Regions from separate parts of the Rahnella sp. BCC 1045 genome, predicted to be linked through region 3. Evidence: predicted binding sites of a transcription regulator. Region 3 holds the regulator's gene; each other region holds the start of a gene.
The links. Region 3 encodes LexA, which represses DNA repair genes until DNA is damaged. Its sites were predicted from a motif close to TNCTGTATGTACATACAGNA; they were not measured.
Positions count from the first base shown of each region.

Region 1: a site for LexA is predicted at 2,081-2,100, ahead of rmuC (DNA recombination protein RmuC). Genes of this name have one in related genera too.
Region 2: a site for LexA is predicted at 1,790-1,809, ahead of sulA (SOS-induced cell division inhibitor SulA). Genes of this name have one in related genera too.
Region 4: a site for LexA is predicted at 1,999-2,018, ahead of uvrB (excinuclease ABC subunit UvrB). Genes of this name have one in related genera too.

Region 1 is NZ_JAFMOZ010000132.1:107,982-112,198, forward strand. It holds gene katE (catalase HPII) at 1-212, shown strand, start outside; gene udp (uridine phosphorylase) at 502-1,263, shown strand; gene J1782_RS16210 (DedA family protein) at 1,458-1,985, shown strand; gene rmuC (DNA recombination protein RmuC) at 2,143-3,663, shown strand; gene ubiE (bifunctional demethylmenaquinone methyltransferase/2-methoxy-6-polyprenyl-1,4-benzoquinol methylase UbiE) at 3,811-4,217, shown strand, end outside.
Region 2 is NZ_JAFMOZ010000120.1:30,060-34,276, reverse strand. It holds gene ompA (porin OmpA) at 1-907, opposite strand, end outside; gene sulA (SOS-induced cell division inhibitor SulA) at 1,263-1,769, opposite strand; gene J1782_RS09810 (TfoX/Sxy family protein) at 1,986-2,618, shown strand; gene yccS (YccS family putative transporter) at 2,643-4,217, opposite strand, start outside.
Region 3 is NZ_JAFMOZ010000145.1:31,950-36,166, forward strand. It holds gene plsB (glycerol-3-phosphate 1-O-acyltransferase PlsB) at 1-980, opposite strand, end outside; gene J1782_RS25400 (diacylglycerol kinase) at 1,108-1,476, shown strand; gene lexA (transcriptional repressor LexA) at 1,596-2,204, shown strand; gene J1782_RS25410 (CsbD family protein) at 2,594-2,803, shown strand; gene zur (zinc uptake transcriptional repressor Zur) at 3,012-3,521, opposite strand; gene J1782_RS25420 (ROK family transcriptional regulator) at 3,621-4,217, opposite strand, start outside.
Region 4 is NZ_JAFMOZ010000118.1:35,612-39,828, forward strand. It holds gene bioD (dethiobiotin synthase) at 1-267, shown strand, start outside; gene J1782_RS09075 (ABC transporter ATP-binding protein) at 277-987, opposite strand; gene uvrB (excinuclease ABC subunit UvrB) at 2,132-4,138, shown strand; gene J1782_RS09085 (VF530 family DNA-binding protein) at 4,191-4,217, shown strand, end outside.

The DNA.
Region 1 (4,217 bases), on a different contig from region 3:
TGCTTGAAGCCTATAAACATTTGAAAGTTATCGGGCTGAGCGGAGACGCCCGTCGCTTTAAACCGCTGCTTGGGCTGACGGATGACGTACCGGAGGACGGGATTATCGAGGGCGAAAAGGCGGAAGGAAAATTGCTGAAAGAGTTCCTGAAAGAAATGGCTAAACATCGCGTCTGGTCGCGTAGTGCGGCAGCCGGAGCGGTTCCGGCCTGACTTGAATTTTTATCAGCCTCACTGGCAGGCGGCGTCATTCATCAGTGATATGGCAACGCCTGCTTTTATTTTTCCGTTCGGGAAAATACTTCATCCTGCAAAGTATCAGTCTGGTTAAAATTTCGGCGTAATACATTTAATTTGTGATTTATGTCACAAATTAAATGTATGCGTGATTCTTGTTGTTACATCATAGTGACTGCCGTCACGAAATAACGTCACAATGTTCAGTACAGTTGCCGGGTGTTCCTTCTGCCAATAAATGACCTTACATACAGAGGAGTTTGTTATGTCTCAGCCTGAAGTTTTCCATCTTGGCCTGGCCAAAAAAGATTTAAACGGTGCCACGCTGGCGATTGTTCCCGGCGACCCGGAACGCGTGGAGAAAATTGCCAAACTGATGGAGAACCCGGTGCGTCTGGCTTCTCATCGCGAATTTACCTCATGGCGTGCTGAGCTTGACGGCAAATCTGTGATCGTTTGTTCAACCGGTATCGGCGGCCCGTCTACGTCCATCGCGGTGGAAGAGCTGGCACAGCTGGGCATCCGGACTTTCCTGCGCGTAGGTACGACCGGCGCTATTCAGCCGCACATCAATGTGGGCGATGTTCTGGTCACAACGGCTGCTGTTCGTCTTGATGGCGCGAGCCTGCACTTTGCACCGATGGAATTCCCGGCTGTCGCCGATTTCGCCTGTACCACGGCGCTGGTCGCGGCGGCAGAATCTGTTGGCGCTGCAACGCACATCGGCGTAACCGCGTCTTCTGACACCTTCTATCCGGGTCAGGAACGTTACGACACCTTCTCTGGCCGCGTTGTTCGTCGCTTCAAAGAATCGATGAAAGAATGGCAGGAAATGGGCGTGATGAACTATGAGATGGAATCCGCCACACTGTTGACCATGTGTGCAAGCCAGGGCCTGCGCGCAGGTATGGTTGCCGGTGTTATCGTAAACCGCACGCAGCAGGAAATTCCTGACGCGGAAACGATGAAAAAGACCGAAAGCCACGCGGTGAAAATCGTTGTAGAAGCCGCTCGTCGCCTGATCTAAAAAATACTAAAACAAACACATCACATCTGTGGGCTGCCTCTGGCGGCCCATTTTTTTGTCCCGATAATCAGATCTGTTAAGGTCGTGTTAGTAAAGTGTCTGGAATAATTTATCAATCCGGCTATTTATCTGCTGATAAAAAACTGCTGATAAAAAGCCGCTGGCACAAAACCGCTGACAAAAGGAACTGCTTTTTGACTGTTCACGACATTCTGGATTACACAACGACCTTTATTCGCGCACATCAGGTGTGGGCTGCGCCCATCGTCTTCTTTCTGGCTTTTGGTGAGTCTCTGGCATTTCTTTCCCTGTTGCTTCCTGCGACGTTTATCTTATTAGGGCTGGGTGCGCTGATTGGCGAAACCGGTATTCCTTTCTGGCCCATCTGGGCCGCTGCCGCGGCGGGTGCTTTCTTCGGCGACTGGCTCTCTTATTGGGTCGGCAACCATTTTCAGGACAGAGTGGGCAACTTCTGGCCGTTCTCCCGCCATCCGCAAATGCTGATCCGCGGGCATGCATTCTTCGAAAAATGGGGCATGCCGGGCGCGTTTATCGGCCGCTTTTTTGGTCCGTTGCGCGCCGTAGTGCCGCTGGTAGCGGGGATCTGTGGCATGCCAAAGAAATATTTCCAGATTGCCAACGTGACCTCCGCACTGATCTGGGCATTTGGCATTCTTGCGCCGGGCGCTTTTGGCATCCAATGGCTGAGCCGCTGGTTCTGAATCCTGCGCTGCATCGCTGAAGTCTTCAAGCGGCGCGGGCGGGAGAAATTCCTTTTTGGAAGACGTCTCGCAAAGGCGTCATGCCCCTGAAAATAGACTGGACATCCATACAGCCTGCTATTACCGTGACCGCAAGTGATTTTAAGAAGGAATGCGCGTGGATATCAGTATTTTGTACGCCCTGGGCGCAGGGCTAATCGGTCTGTTAGTCGGCTGGCTGGTCGCCAGTTTGCGGCAACAGCAGCAGCAGGCGGAGTACGAAACACAGCGCCGGTTGCTGGAGCATTCGCTGGAGCAAATGAAGGCGGAAAATGACGCGCACAAAAATGAGCGACAAGCCGTTCAGCAGCAAATGCGTGAAGCGGAACTTGAGCTGCGCAAATTGCACAGCGCGGCGGCAGCCAGCCAGGAGAAATTGCAATTGCTGGCTCACTGGCAAAATGAATGCGAGCAGCTGAACCAGGAATTACGCGCCCAGCGTGAAATTAACAGCGCTCAGGAAGCCGAGTTGCGCGAGGTTTCGACCCGGCTGGACGAAACGCGCATGGCGGCAGAAGACAAACAGCGACTGCTGATTAACAGCGAACAGCGCCTGAGCAGCCAGTTTGAAAATCTGGCCAACCGTATTTTTGAACAAAATGGTCGCCGGGCCGACGAACAGAACAAGCAAAGCCTGGACAAACTTCTGCTGCCGTTGCGCGAGCAGCTTGATGGTTTCCGCCGTCAGGTGCAGGACAGTTTTGGTCAGGAAGCCCGTGAACGTCACACGCTGGCGCACGAAATCCGTAACCTGCAACAGCTGAACGTTGAGATGGCACGTGAAGCGGTGAACCTCACCAAAGCGCTGAAAGGCGATAATAAAACGCAGGGGAACTGGGGCGAAGTGGTGCTCAGCCGCGTGCTGGAAGCGTCCGGCCTGCGCGAAGGTTACGAATATCAGACGCAGGTCAGCGTTCAGGTTGATACGAACAGCCGAATGCAGCCCGATGTGGTGGTGCGTCTGCCGCAGAATAAAGACGTGGTGATCGACGCGAAGATGACGCTGGTGGCCTACGAGCGTTACTTCAACAGTGAAGATGACAGCGAGCGTGAAGCGGCGCTGAATGAGCATATCGCGTCCGTTCGCGGCCATATCCGTTTGCTGGGTCGTAAGGATTATCAGCAGCTTCCCGGTTTGCGCAGCCTTGATTACGTCCTGATGTTTATCCCCGTTGAACCCGCTTTTTTACTGGCTATCGACCGGGAGCCAGAATTAATCAGCGAAGCACTGCGTCACAATATTATGCTTGTCAGCCCGACAACGCTGCTGGTGGCTTTGCGTACAATCAGTAATTTATGGCGCTATGAGCATCAGAGCCAGAACGCCAAACGCATTGCCGATCGCGCCGCGCGTTTGTATGACAAGCTGCGGTTGTTCGTGGATGACATGGAGTCGATGGGACAAAGCCTGGACAAAGCGCAGGGAAGTTATCGCTCCGCGATGAATAAACTCACGCAAGGCCGTGGTAATCTAATAGGGCAGGTTGAAAGTTTCCGTGCTCTGGGGGTCGAAGTTAAACGGCCTATCAGCCCCTCTCTGGCTGAGATAGCGAAAGCGGAAAATGAACCGGAAGATACCGCATCTCTGCCCGATATCTCTGATGCGGAAGAAGAACAGGCGCTGAACCCGCGTGAATAATTAAAGCTGGCAAAGGTTTCCACTGGGTCGGACTGATTCAATAAGTGAATCTTTGCAATATGTTGAATCACCATCGGTGATGGGGCTTTCTAACGGGTTCTGGTACACTTCTCCCCAAGAGTTTGACTGAAAAAGCAGGCATAAATAATGGAAAAGCAGACGCAGGAAACCACCCATTTCGGTTTTCGTACAGTAGCCAAAGATGAGAAGCAGGAAATGGTGGCGGAAGTCTTCCATTCCGTTGCGGCAAAATATGATTTGATGAATGACCTGATGTCTTTCGGCATTCATCGCATCTGGAAACGTTTCACCATTGATTGCAGCGGTGTGCGTCAGGGCCAGCGTGTGCTGGATCTGGCCGGTGGCACCGGCGATCTGACCGCGAAGTTCTCCCGTCTGGTGGGCGAAAAAGGCGAAGTTGTGCTGGCAGATATTAACGACTCCATGCTGAAGATGGGCCGCGAAAAGCTGCGTAATCTCGGTATTGTGGGCAACGTTAATTATGTTCAGGCCAACGCTGAAGCTCTGCCTTTCCCTGATAATTATTTCGACTG
Region 2 (4,217 bases), on a different contig from region 3:
CAGGGATACCTTTAGATACCAGGTAATCCACTACGCTCTGTGCACGTTGCTCAGACAGTTTCTGGTTGTATTGTTCTGAACCGATACGGTCGGTGTAACCCAGAACGATAACTGAACCGTCTTTAGGATCGATTGAACTCAACTGGCTGTACAGCTGATCCAGAGCCTGTTGGCCTTCTGGTTTCAGAGTCGCTTTGTTGAAGTTGAACAGAACGTCAGACTTCAGAGTGAATTTCTTAGTTTCCACAACTGGAGCTGGTGCTGGAGCTGGTGCAACAACTGGTGCTGCAACATCATCCTGACCGAAACGGTAAGAAACACCTACAGACAGCATGCCGTTGTCTGGACGTGCGCCAACAGTCTGCGCGTCGCCGATGTTGTTAACCCACTGGTAATCCAGACGGGTAGCCCAGTTTTTGGTCACTGCGTATTCAACACCAACAGCTGCCAGTGGAGAAACACCGGTGTCGTGATCGCTTACGCGCTCACCAGTACCACCGAAGTTACCTTTGGAGTCTGCACGCCAAACCATACCACCCAGACGGGTATACAGGTCCAGATCGTCAGTCAGCGGGTAGCTCAGTTTAGCAGCCAGCTGAACGCCTTGTGCTTTGAACGCGCCGTTGTTTACGCTGCCTTTGTAAGGCATGCGGCCAAGCCAGTCATATCCCATTTCAAAGCCCAGGTATTGGTTCGCTTGGTAACCCAAGAACGCACCTGCACCCAGTTGGCTATCGTGGGTAGGGCCGTTGCCGATACCTTCGTAAGCATTTGCGAAACCAGTGTCATGGTATTGGGACCAGCCCAATTTACCACCGGTATACCAGGTGTTATCTTTAGGGGCGGCTTGCGCTACGGTAGCGAAACCTGCCAGTGCCACTGCTAATGCGATAGCTGTCTTTTTCATTTTGCGCCTCGTTATCATCCAAATAGGCAATTGAGCTTTAAGCTTTAAGCCCTTGGTTAAAATCCTTACGCCAAGATTCTTGCTTCAATTAAGAACTTGCCACTTTACGTTGGCATTATAGAGCAACCTTGGCGTTGTAAAGTCTACAACGTGGCGCGAAACTTACAAGCTTGAAGTGTTAACACCGTGGAAAAAAAGGGAAAAACGTACACATTTCTTAACGGCTTTGACTAATTGTTGACAAAAACTGGAGATAATCTGAGGTCGGAATACCCATTTTTACTGGGTTTGAAGCCGGTTTCAGCACAAATCACTAAGTTCCATACTATTTTCGTAGGAACATTCCTATTTTGAACTAATGGTATACAGAAGAGTGAATTTTTACTGTGGAGTGATGTCCACTAGCTGAATTCTGTTCATTTGTTGGCTTCATAATGAACCCATATGACCCTCCATGACGTGCTGCAATTTGCAGTCTTTCTCTTTCTGAATCATTCAAATCGGGTAACCACCCAAGCACAACACTGTAATTCCCTGTGAGCAACGCTTTTTCCATTGCATCAACTGTAGACATCGCTGTGATTTGATTTACCTGCACCATTTTATCGACCGGCAAACCAGATTGAGATAACCAGTGACGGCTCAGTTTCTGCTGAGGCGTGAGCCATAACAACCAGCGGGATTGCATACCCAAATGCTGAAGCAGTGGCAGAAGTAACTGCGCAAATGCTGGCTGGCTCGCACTATAAACGAACTCCGTGATCAGACCATTATTCAAGGACGCAGACGAATTTACCTGTGTGTGGGCGACGGGCAAAGCAGACTGACTAAAATGATGATTTGTAAGATGTTGAGTGCGCATAGTGATATACCCCAGTAGGTTACTGTATGAATGTACAGTACTCTGGCGATGGGCAAAGATCAACCCAATTTTTCCAAGACATCTCGCAAATTTTGAAGGGAATATCCTCTGGCTGCATTTTATGTTTGTTGCCCATCTCTACATTGCGTATTTTGCTTTTAGCAGTACAGGTAACTTACATGGGATATATGGAATGAACATGAAAAGGATAACGCGATGATAAATCAATCAAAAAAAAGAGTGCTGGAGTGTCTGGAAATTTTTGCTTCTCTGGGGGACGTACGTGCCCGTACCCAGTTTGGCGGCTTCAGTTTATCTGCTGATGGAGCCATGTTTGCATTGGTCTCAGACGGAGAATTATATCTGCGCGCCAGTGCTGAAACTGAGGCACATTTTTGCCGGAAGAAGATGGAGAGATTGATTTATCGCAAGCGGGGAATGGATGTGAAGTTACGTTATTTCAAAGTTAATCCGGCGCAGTGGGACGATACCGAGGCTGTGCGGAAACTGGGTAAATACTCACTTAAAGGAATGCTGCGTGAAATCGAATTGCGCAAAAATAACGAAGCCGGGCGGCTTAAAGATTTACCGAATCTTTCTCTGGCTCTGGAGCGGTTGCTCTGGCAGGTGGGGATAGCAAATTCGGGCGATCTGCGCACACAAGGCGCGTGCAAGACCTACCTGAAACTCTGCGCAATGAAAAAGAAGAACCTGGGTATTAACTTGTTAATGGCGCTGGAGGGCGCCATTTTGGGATATCACGAGGCCGCTTTGCCGATGGCTTCCAGAGAAATACTGACTCAATGGTTTAACCACCAGCAAGAGCAGCCATTCGACACGATGCACTAAGTTTCACCGGATCCTGACGGGCTGTCAGTCATGGCTCTGAACGGGCAGAATTTTACTGTTAAGACTGGTGAGCTCTGGAAGATGGGCCACCAGCAATCCGATTTGTTGCAAGACAAGCTGTTCTTTGCTGTCTGAATCGGTCGTCCGCATCTGGATCCTTGCCGTCAGTTGCTCCAGGGCTTTTTCTATCCGCCCGGATTCAGAAGGCAAATGGTGCAGTGCGCCATCAACACAGCAGACCGCGTCATCAAGCAGTCTCAGGGTTTCGGTATCACCGAGTTTTTCACGATGCGCCCCCAGCGCTGAAATGAAACTCAGCATGGTGTGATTAAGACACAGCAAGCGAAACGCCGCTTCAAGCGTGGCAGGGTCGTTGTTTTTCTCCGAACTCATATTCGAAACCACCGATGCCAGCTCAGCATCGCAGTTATGCGCGTCACGCCGAGCCAGACGGTAATCCAGACTGTTATCTTTGCCCTGATGGTATTGCACTAATATCGCATCCAGATACCGGCAGTTTGCGTCGAACGTTTTGCTGACGACTTTATCAATCTGCCTGAATTTCCAGTCCGGCCAGATGAACGTCACGGCGGCCCATGCAATCGCACAGCCAATCAGCGTATCGATGATTCGGGGTATCGCAATCTCAAAACCCTCTCCCAGCAAGTTGAAGCACAGCAACACCAGCAGGGTGATGAACATCGTCGCCTGCGCGTATTGCACGGTGCGGAAGGCAAAGAACAATAATCCGCTGATCACAATCAGGATCATTTGCCCTTCAACCGAAGGCACGAAGTATAAAATCGGAATGCCCAGAGCAATCCCGGCCAGTGTCCCGATGATTCTCAACGCCAGCCTGCGGCGGGTCGCGCTGTAGTTCGGCTGACAGACAAACAGGCTGGTCAGCAAAATCCAGTAACCGTGGCTCAGGCCGCTGACCTGTATGAATACGTAGCCGATAAACAGCACCACCGACATGCGCACTGCATGACGAAACAGGACAGACTGCGGCGTGAAATGCCGGGAAATACGTAGCCAGATATCATCCAGCCCGGTGAGCTTATCGTCGACGAACGGACTTTTGCCTGTCTGGTTTTCCGGTAATGATTGCTCTGATTCGATATTCGCCAGCTGCGCGTCAATCGCGTGCAAATTCCTCAGAAGATGGCGAAGAGCCTGGAGCATTTCCCGGTGCTCGCCCTGATATTCCAGTCGTTTCAGCGCTTCTTCAAGACGGGAAAACGCCCGCTCGAACTGGCTGTTGTGCGTATATTTCTGGCGATACAGGATGCACTGGGAAAGCTGCAAACAGGCGCGGGCCTGCATACTCATCAGACGCTGAAAACGGAAAAGAATATCGCTGTGGTGAAACTGCTCGCTGAGTTTGAGGTATTTCACATGCGATGAGCTTGCGCGCTCATGAATATCCTGTACCACAAAATAATAGTGCAGGGTCCGGCGAGTACCTTTCTGTCCGCGGTCACCTTTCAGGCGGGTTTGCAGCGTATTTTTGGTCTGATTCAGCGTAGAAACCAGCTGGCCGTTAGCCATGGCCAGTTCCACCAGTTGCTGATTATTATCTTCCTGATCGGGGTCAAA
Region 3 (4,217 bases):
GGCGGCACCAGCCCCTGGTGATAGAGCACGTAAGACAACAGCAGGTAGTCCATATGACTGCGGTGGCAGGGCACATACACAATTTCCTGACCATCCAGCGCCAGCTGACGGACACGCTCAGCATTGTTGACGTTGATGCCTTTATATAAGCGGTTCCACGTCCAGCTCAGCACACGGTCCGACAGACGCACGGCCTCATAAGAGAAATTCGCCGCGATTTCTTCCATCAGCGCGATAGCATTCTGCTGGGCTTTTTCATGGGAAATTTTCTTGCTGCGGGCTTCGTCTTCAATCGCTTTTTCGATGGCCTTGGAAGCCAGCAGCTTATTGAATAAATCCTGACGAGCTGGAAGGCGCGGGCCGACTGCCGCCAGACGCTGGCGGGAGAAATGCATGCGCGCCACGCGTGCCAGTTTCTGAGCGATAGTTTTGTCTGTACCGTGTTCCGTCGCCATATAGCGCAGGGAAACGGTATTAGAGAAACGAACAAAACTGTCACGTCCGAGCCACAGCACGGCGAAGAATTTCTGGATGCCATTCAGCACGCGCAGATGCGGCGTATCATCCTGACCTTCCCGGCCCGGCGCACGACCAAACATCACGGAAACTGGCAGCATCTGAATGTCTAAATCCGGATTGTTGCGATGCAAATCCAGATAGTCGTGGAACAGCTTTACGGATTCCTGCTTCGGCGTGTAATAAGAGAATACGCGCGGGCCTTCAGCAATGAAAACATGGCTTGGCAGCAGGGTTCCGTCGATTTCCAGCGGAATAAGAGGGTCGGGCAGATTCTCGGCCAGACATTGCGCACGCAACGTCAGCAAGTCTGCTTTGGAGTTATAAGGCAATACGTACAAAATCGGGCGCGTCGGGTCTAAATGCAACTCGGTAACCGGATCTGAAGGTATGACCTTGCTCTTTACCAGCAATGAGAGTGGTAAATTCAATAATGTGTAATAAAGTCTACGCCAACCTGACATAAAAACGTGAAGCCTCTTGTTAGCAATTTCGCCGCAAGGATACCAGAAAGCTCAGATGAGATCTGTGGTGATGCGATACCATATAACAGCTAAAATGCTGCAAACACTCAAAGGATCAGTACCCGAAATGGCGAACCAAGTCACCGGATTTACCCGAATTTATAAAGCAGCCGGATATTCCTGGAAAGGATTGAAAGCCGCATGGCAAAATGAAGCGGCTTTTCGCCAGGAAGCCAGCGTCGCTATCCCGCTAATTTTGTTATCTTTCTGGCTGGATGTCAGCAGTATAGAACGTATCCTGCTGATTGGCTCCGTCGTGCTGGTGTGTGTGACTGAACTGCTTAACAGCGCCATTGAATCCGCGATTGACCGCATCGGGCCTGAGTTTCACGTCCTGTCTGGACGTGCGAAAGATATTGGCTCCGCCGCCGTACTTCTGACCATCATATTGGCGATTTTTGTCTGGGTCAGCATCTTTTGGCCGCGATGGTTCTGATCTGGAACCTGTATTCCAGGAATTGTCGTTATGCCCTGTTTTTATTCAATCTTAGGTTTTCATTGCCCGTTTAGCTGTATATACTCACAGCAAGACTGTATAAACAACCAGGGGGCGGAATGAAAGCTTTAACGACCAGACAACAAGAGGTCTACGACCTTATTCGCGATCATATCTCCACCACCGGTATGCCACCGACCCGCGCAGAGATTGCATCCCGTCTGGGGTTCCGTTCCCCGAACGCGGCGGAAGAACACCTGAAAGCGCTGGCGCGTAAAGGCGTTATCGAGATCGTTTCCGGTGCTTCGCGCGGTATTCGTCTGCTGATGGAAGAAGAAGAAGGTTTACCGCTGATTGGCCGCGTTGCCGCCGGTGAACCGCTGCTGGCTCAGCAGCACATCGAAGGACATTACCAGGTCGATCCGGCCATGTTTAAACCGAGTGCGGATTTCCTGCTGCGCGTCAGCGGGATGTCGATGCGTGATATCGGTATTCTGGATGGTGACCTACTGGCAGTACACAAAACGCAGGACGTCCGTAACGGGCAGGTTGTCGTTGCGCGTATTGATGATGAAGTCACGGTCAAACGCCTGAAGAAACAGGGCAGTGTTGTTCAGCTGTTGCCTGAAAACAGCGAATTCCAGCCGATTGTGGTTGATTTGCGTGAACAGAATTTCAGCATTGAAGGTCTGGCGGTTGGCGTTATCCGCAACGGCGACTGGATCTAATCTGCGCTTAAGTTCTACGTTGCAGGTGCATTGGCCGCCTCTGACGCGCCTGTAAATATCAGTATCTCATCGCCCCGTTTTGGGGCGATATTGTTTGAAGCTGCTTATAAACTTTCCCGATAAAATCCTTTTTCTCATGTGTTATCCGCTGCGTTGCCTGTTTAGATCAAATGCCGGATTTGCACTCTCTGTGCTCTGAATTACAGGCCTTTTTCAGTCAGACAGATTCCAATTCCACGTTATATCCTGCTTTGGATTAATCCTAATAGTGGTTTTTATCCCTGTTTTGGGAAGACGAATCCGCATTCTCTACTAAGCTTTGAAGTGTTAAGGACGGGCTGCCAGCAAACGTGCAGCTCCACAACCCAAGGTAACAGGAGATATTTATCATGAATAAGGACCAAGCCGACGGTAACTGGAAGCAGTTCAAAGGGAAAGTGAAAGAACAGTGGGGTAAGCTGACTGATGACGACCTGACAGTCGTTGAAGGTAAACGTGATCAGCTGGTAGGTAAGATTCAGGAGCGATATGGCTATCAGAAGGATCAGGCCGAGAAAGAGCTCAAGGATTGGGAATCGAAAAACAAATATCACTGGTAACACGCGACTCCCCCTCGCGTATCAGTGACGTATCCTGAGTTATTGCTGCTCCTACCCGGAACACTTTCAGGATACGGGTACAAGGATGTACCCAACCTTCAACATCTTCCTTCTACATCTTCCTTCTACACCTTAAATTATCCGTTCAGCTGCGTTAAAACCCTTCCGCTTTACGCCTTTTGAAATTCCATCAAAAACACCTGATTTCTCAGCGTTTTTTTACCACAATGCTGTGGTCGTGTTCGCAATGATCGTGGCTGTCGCAGGTTTCAACAACTTTGCATTCGGCACATAAGCCATGCGCTTCAACGACCGAATGACGCAACTCAAAACCAGATTCAAGTGCCAGTTTCGCCAGACGTTCTTCAATGCCGTCTGTGGTTTTTTCCGTGACCAGCCCGCAGCGGTCACAGATAAATAGCGCGGAAGTGTGGCTCGGCTCTTCGAAATGATGGCAAAGCACATAGCTGTTAGCCGATTCAACCCGATGAATAAACCCTTGTTCCAGCAGAAAATCCAGCGCCCGGTAAACCGTTGGCGGTTTGGCCTGTGGTTCGCTGACGCGCAGCAGATCCAGCAAGTCATAGGCGCTGATCGCACCGGGTTGTTGCGCCATCAGTCGCAAAACTTCCAGCCGCTGCGGTGTAAGACGAACATTGCGCTGCTGGCAAAGTTCTTCAGCTTGTGAAAGTAATTTTTCCGGATTATTCAGGGTCATAGCAACATTCTCTGAGCGCAGATTGGGATAAATAGGCCACATCATGCAGCCATTCTTAATTTTATCATGCTTCAGCCAGATCGACGAATTATGCGCCGCTCAGCCCGCCATACCTTCCAGCGCTTTTTCCACATACAGGTAACCAATGCCCATAATTTGCTGCTCGCGGCTTAGCGTGCCGGGCGCAATGTGTGTCGCCTGCGTTTTGACATGATCGGTTCTGTCAAACGGGTTCAGCCCGCTCTGTGCGCGGACGGCGTTCAGCCAGACGTCGCCGAATCCGCAACTGCGACCGTACAGATAAATACGGTTAATGTTCAAAATATTGAGGAAATTATACAGGCTCAGTCCCAGCGCCCGCGCACCCTCCATCACCTGCGCGCAAAGTGCCGCGTCGCCCTGATGAAACCGGTCAATCAGCTCCTGCGTGCCCGGTGTGCGTGGTGGCTGCAAAGGATTCTCTGTCACGATAAGCTGCCGGGCTTTTTTCTTCAGCGCCGACAGCGAAGCCAGCGTTTCCAGGCAACCATAGCGACCACAGGCGCAGCGGCTGCCCTGCGGATCGACAATCGTGTGCCCGAGTTGCCCGCTGCCAAAAAGGCTGCCGCGATAAATCTGCTGATTGATCACGAAAGAAGATCCGATGCCGTAATCGACGTTGATCACGCAAAAATCATGCTGGTCGTTCGCGTGCTG
Region 4 (4,217 bases), on a different contig from region 3:
GTGGTGTTGGTGGTGGGAATGCGGCTGGGCTGCATCAATCACGCCGTGCTGACGGCGCAGGCCATCGCGCAAAGTGGGTTGCATCTTGCGGGCTGGATTGCCAATGATGTGCAGGAAACGGGGAAGCATCATCCGGCATACATGGAGACGCTCACGCGTATGTTGCCTGCGCCACTGCTGGGCGAGATCCCGTTCCTGATCGCCGGTCTGGACGTAAATCTGGGGCAATATCTGGATCTCGAACGTCTGCTTTCTTGTGGTGAATGAAGCGCGACGTCAGACCGTCAGATAATTTTTGATTAACGTCTCGTCAAGCTGTGCCAGCGTGCCTTGCGCTACGTTGCGCCCGCCGTCCACCAGACAAAACCGGTCAGCAACGCTGCGGATGAACGGCAATTTATGCCCGACCAGAAGCAGCGTCAGACCAAGGTCACGGTTCAGGCGGTGAATGATGTTACCCATATTCGCCGCCATTGATGCGCTGGTGTGTTCGGTCGGTTCGTCGAGGATCAGAAGTTCAGGCTCCTGAACCAGCGCGCGGCTGATCGCCAGTTGCTGCTGCTGGCTCTCATCGAGCTCTCCCGCTTTACGCATTCCCATTTCCTTAAGCGTCGGAAACAGGTCGTAGACCTCTTCAGGCACGCGACGCGTCTTATTCCGGCTGGCCATCATGGCAATTTGCAGGTTTTCATCGACACTCATCTGCGAAAAAATCTGCCGGCCCTGTGGCACATAACCGATACCGATTTGCGCACGGCTTTCCACTGGCAGATTTAACAAACTCTGAGGCTCTTCGTCGCGCGACTGCCAGGAGATCGCCCCGCTTTTCACCGGAAGATGGCCCATAATGCAGTTCACCAGCGTGGTTTTCCCCACGCCATTTCGGCCGATCAGACACGTACATTGACCGCGGTACAGTTCGAGATTGATATCCCACAGAATATGTTTTTGCCCATAATACTGATTAACTGATTTTACACTTAACATCAGACCTCCCTCCCGCACGGAGCATTCCGCTGAACTTCGCTTTGACCGCCACTGTCACATTTCTGACATTTATGTTCCGCTGTTAACGCCGTAACACAGAATTAAATCCCGTTGATTACCGGCCAACCTCTCAGCATCAATTACAGATAAACAGCCATTAACCAGTGATAAATGGGGTTAACCGCTTTTTCCTTGCACTAAAAATGACTTTGCTTAGCAAAAAACAGGGTAATCATCAGATTTCACTTTCAGGTGAAAAAAGCGGTTCCGGCTACAGGAAACGCTTCCTACAGTGACACTGCAACTCTCAGGCCAAGTTTGTAAAAGTGCCGGGGAAAAGAGAAGTTACAGGGGTGTTAACAGCGGGGCGCACGGCGATTTAGGATTATTCATTAGTGTTGCTCAGGTTTTAACAGAACCGGTCAGACGCGGGAAAAGGGCAACTGCACTTTGCCAGTGCCGCTCTCTCTGATTTTGGTGCAAACGTAAGGGGAGTAAGAAGCAAAAAAATCCTGATGAGATGCACTTTTGGATTTTGCAAGAAACATCCGACCAGAAATCTAGGCAAAATAGGCATAAATAAAGTCTGAAAAAAGGGAAAAAATAACTAAAAAAGATGCTGATCCCCCCTCCGGCGTCCGAAGTGCACTTTTTGCCAACTCCCGCAGCACGGGGCGTGCTGAGAGTTATCCACTATTCCTGTGGATAACCATGTGCATGAGAGTAAGAAAAGATGCTACAGACGAGTCGGGGCGCGGGTTGTGCTCACTTTGCCCGTATTCGCAGCTTTTTGATGATGTTGTTTATAATCAGTGAGTTAGTTAAAAGCAATATGCCCGTAATTCGTTCGTCATAGTTGTGTCAGAATTCGTCAACCTGTGGTCAGAAAGTTAACGGATGAAAAATTTTGGGGATAATTGTCACCTGATGGTGAGAATTCTTTTTCGTAATAACCTAAAAAAGTGCAGATGAAGCAACCTGTTAAATCACCGGTGATTTTTATCGATTGGAGGCTGGTTTTATATACAGTACTATAGGGCGGTAAAATCAAGGCTGGCAAAATTCGCGGAGTCTTTCATACTGTTTTTCCGTGAGCGCCTTTCGTACGGCCTTATGCGTTTTCATTTCAGCCAGGTAGCCCGTCATGAGTAAAGAGTTCAAACTGCATTCCGAATTTAAGCCATCAGGCGATCAGCCTGAGGCAATACGCCGTCTGGAAGAAGGGCTGGAGAACGGTCTGGCGCACCAGACGTTACTCGGCGTTACCGGTTCCGGTAAAACCTTCACCGTCGCGAACGTGATTGCTGACCTGAACCGGCCGACGATGGTTCTCGCGCCCAATAAAACCCTCGCGGCCCAGCTATATGGCGAAATGAAAGAGTTCTTCCCGGAGAACGCCGTCGAATATTTTGTTTCTTACTACGATTATTATCAGCCAGAAGCGTATGTCCCGAGTTCAGACACGTTTATCGAAAAAGATTCCTCGGTGAACGAACACATCGAGCAGATGCGACTTTCCGCGACCAAAGCGCTGCTTGAGCGCCGCGACGTCATCGTGGTGGCATCCGTTTCGGCGATCTACGGTCTGGGCGACCCGGATCTGTATCTGAAAATGATGCTCCATCTGACCAAAGGGATGATTATCGATCAGCGCGCGATCGTGCGCCGTCTGGCCGAGCTGCAATATGCCCGCAATGATCAGGTTTTCCAGCGCAGTACTTTCCGCGTCCGTGGCGAAGTGATCGACGTCTTCCCGGCGGAATCGGACGATCTGGCGCTGCGCATCGAGCTTTTCGATCAGGAAGTCGAGCGCCTTTCCCTTTTCGATCCGCTGACCGGTCAGGTGCAGCACGAAGTTCCGCGTTTCACAATTTACCCGAAAACGCACTACGTCACCCCGCGTGAACGTATTTTGCAGGCGATGGAAGAGATCAAAGTCGATCTGGCCGATCGCCGCAAGGTGTTGCTGGATAACAACAAACTGCTCGAAGAACAGCGTCTCAGCCAGCGTACGCAGTTTGATCTCGAAATGATGAATGAGCTGGGTTATTGCTCGGGTATCGAAAACTATTCGCGCTACCTTTCAGGGCGCGGGCCGGGCGAGCCGCCGCCGACACTGTTTGACTATCTGCCTGCCGACGGTTTGCTGATAGTCGATGAATCCCACGTCACCATTCCGCAAATCGGCGGGATGTACAAAGGTGACCGCTCGCGTAAAGAAACGCTGGTGGAATACGGTTTCCGCCTGCCATCGGCGCTGGATAACCGCCCGATGCGTTTTGAAGAATTTGAAGCACTGGCGCCGCAGACGATTTATGTTTCCGCCACGCCAGGCGCTTACGAGCTGGATAAATCCGGCGGCGATGTGGTGGATCAGGTGGTGCGTCCGACCGGCTTGCTGGATCCGATTATTGAAGTGCGCCCGGTGACCACGCAGGTTGACGATCTGCTGTCTGAAATCCGCAAACGCGTTGCCATCAATGAGCGTGTGCTGGTCACCACGCTGACCAAACGCATGGCCGAGGATTTGACCGAGTATCTGGAAGAACACGGCGAGAAGGTGCGTTACCTGCACTCTGATATCGATACTGTCGAGCGCGTGGAGATCATTCGCGATTTGCGTCTCGGTGAATTCGATGTGCTGGTGGGCATCAACTTGCTGAGGGAAGGGCTGGATATGCCGGAAGTTTCTCTGGTGGCAATCCTTGATGCCGACAAAGAGGGTTTCCTGCGTTCTGAACGTTCGCTTATCCAGACCATTGGTCGTGCGGCGCGTAACCTCAACGGTAAAGCCATTCTTTACGGCGACAGAATCACGAATTCAATGGCCAAAGCTATCGGTGAAACGGAGCGTCGTCGTGCGAAACAGGAAGCTTACAACCTGGAAAACGGCATTACGCCGATGGGCCTGAACAAGAAGATTTCCGATATCCTGCAACTGGGCCAGCCGAAGAACAAAAAGAACAAAGACAAGCGCGATGCCGAAGCGGCGCAAACCTACAAATCGCTTACGCCTAAAGCGCTGGAACAACGCATTAAAGAGCTGGAAAGCAAGATGTATGCGCACGCCCAGAATCTGGAATTCGAAGAAGCGGCCAATACACGTGACGAACTCCACGCCCTGCGTGAACAGTTTATTGCTCTTTCGTAAGGGAAAAATGATAAAGTGCGCGGCCTGAAAATTGATAAGGAAAAGCGAGCCAATGACTGATACACCACAAAATCCCGGT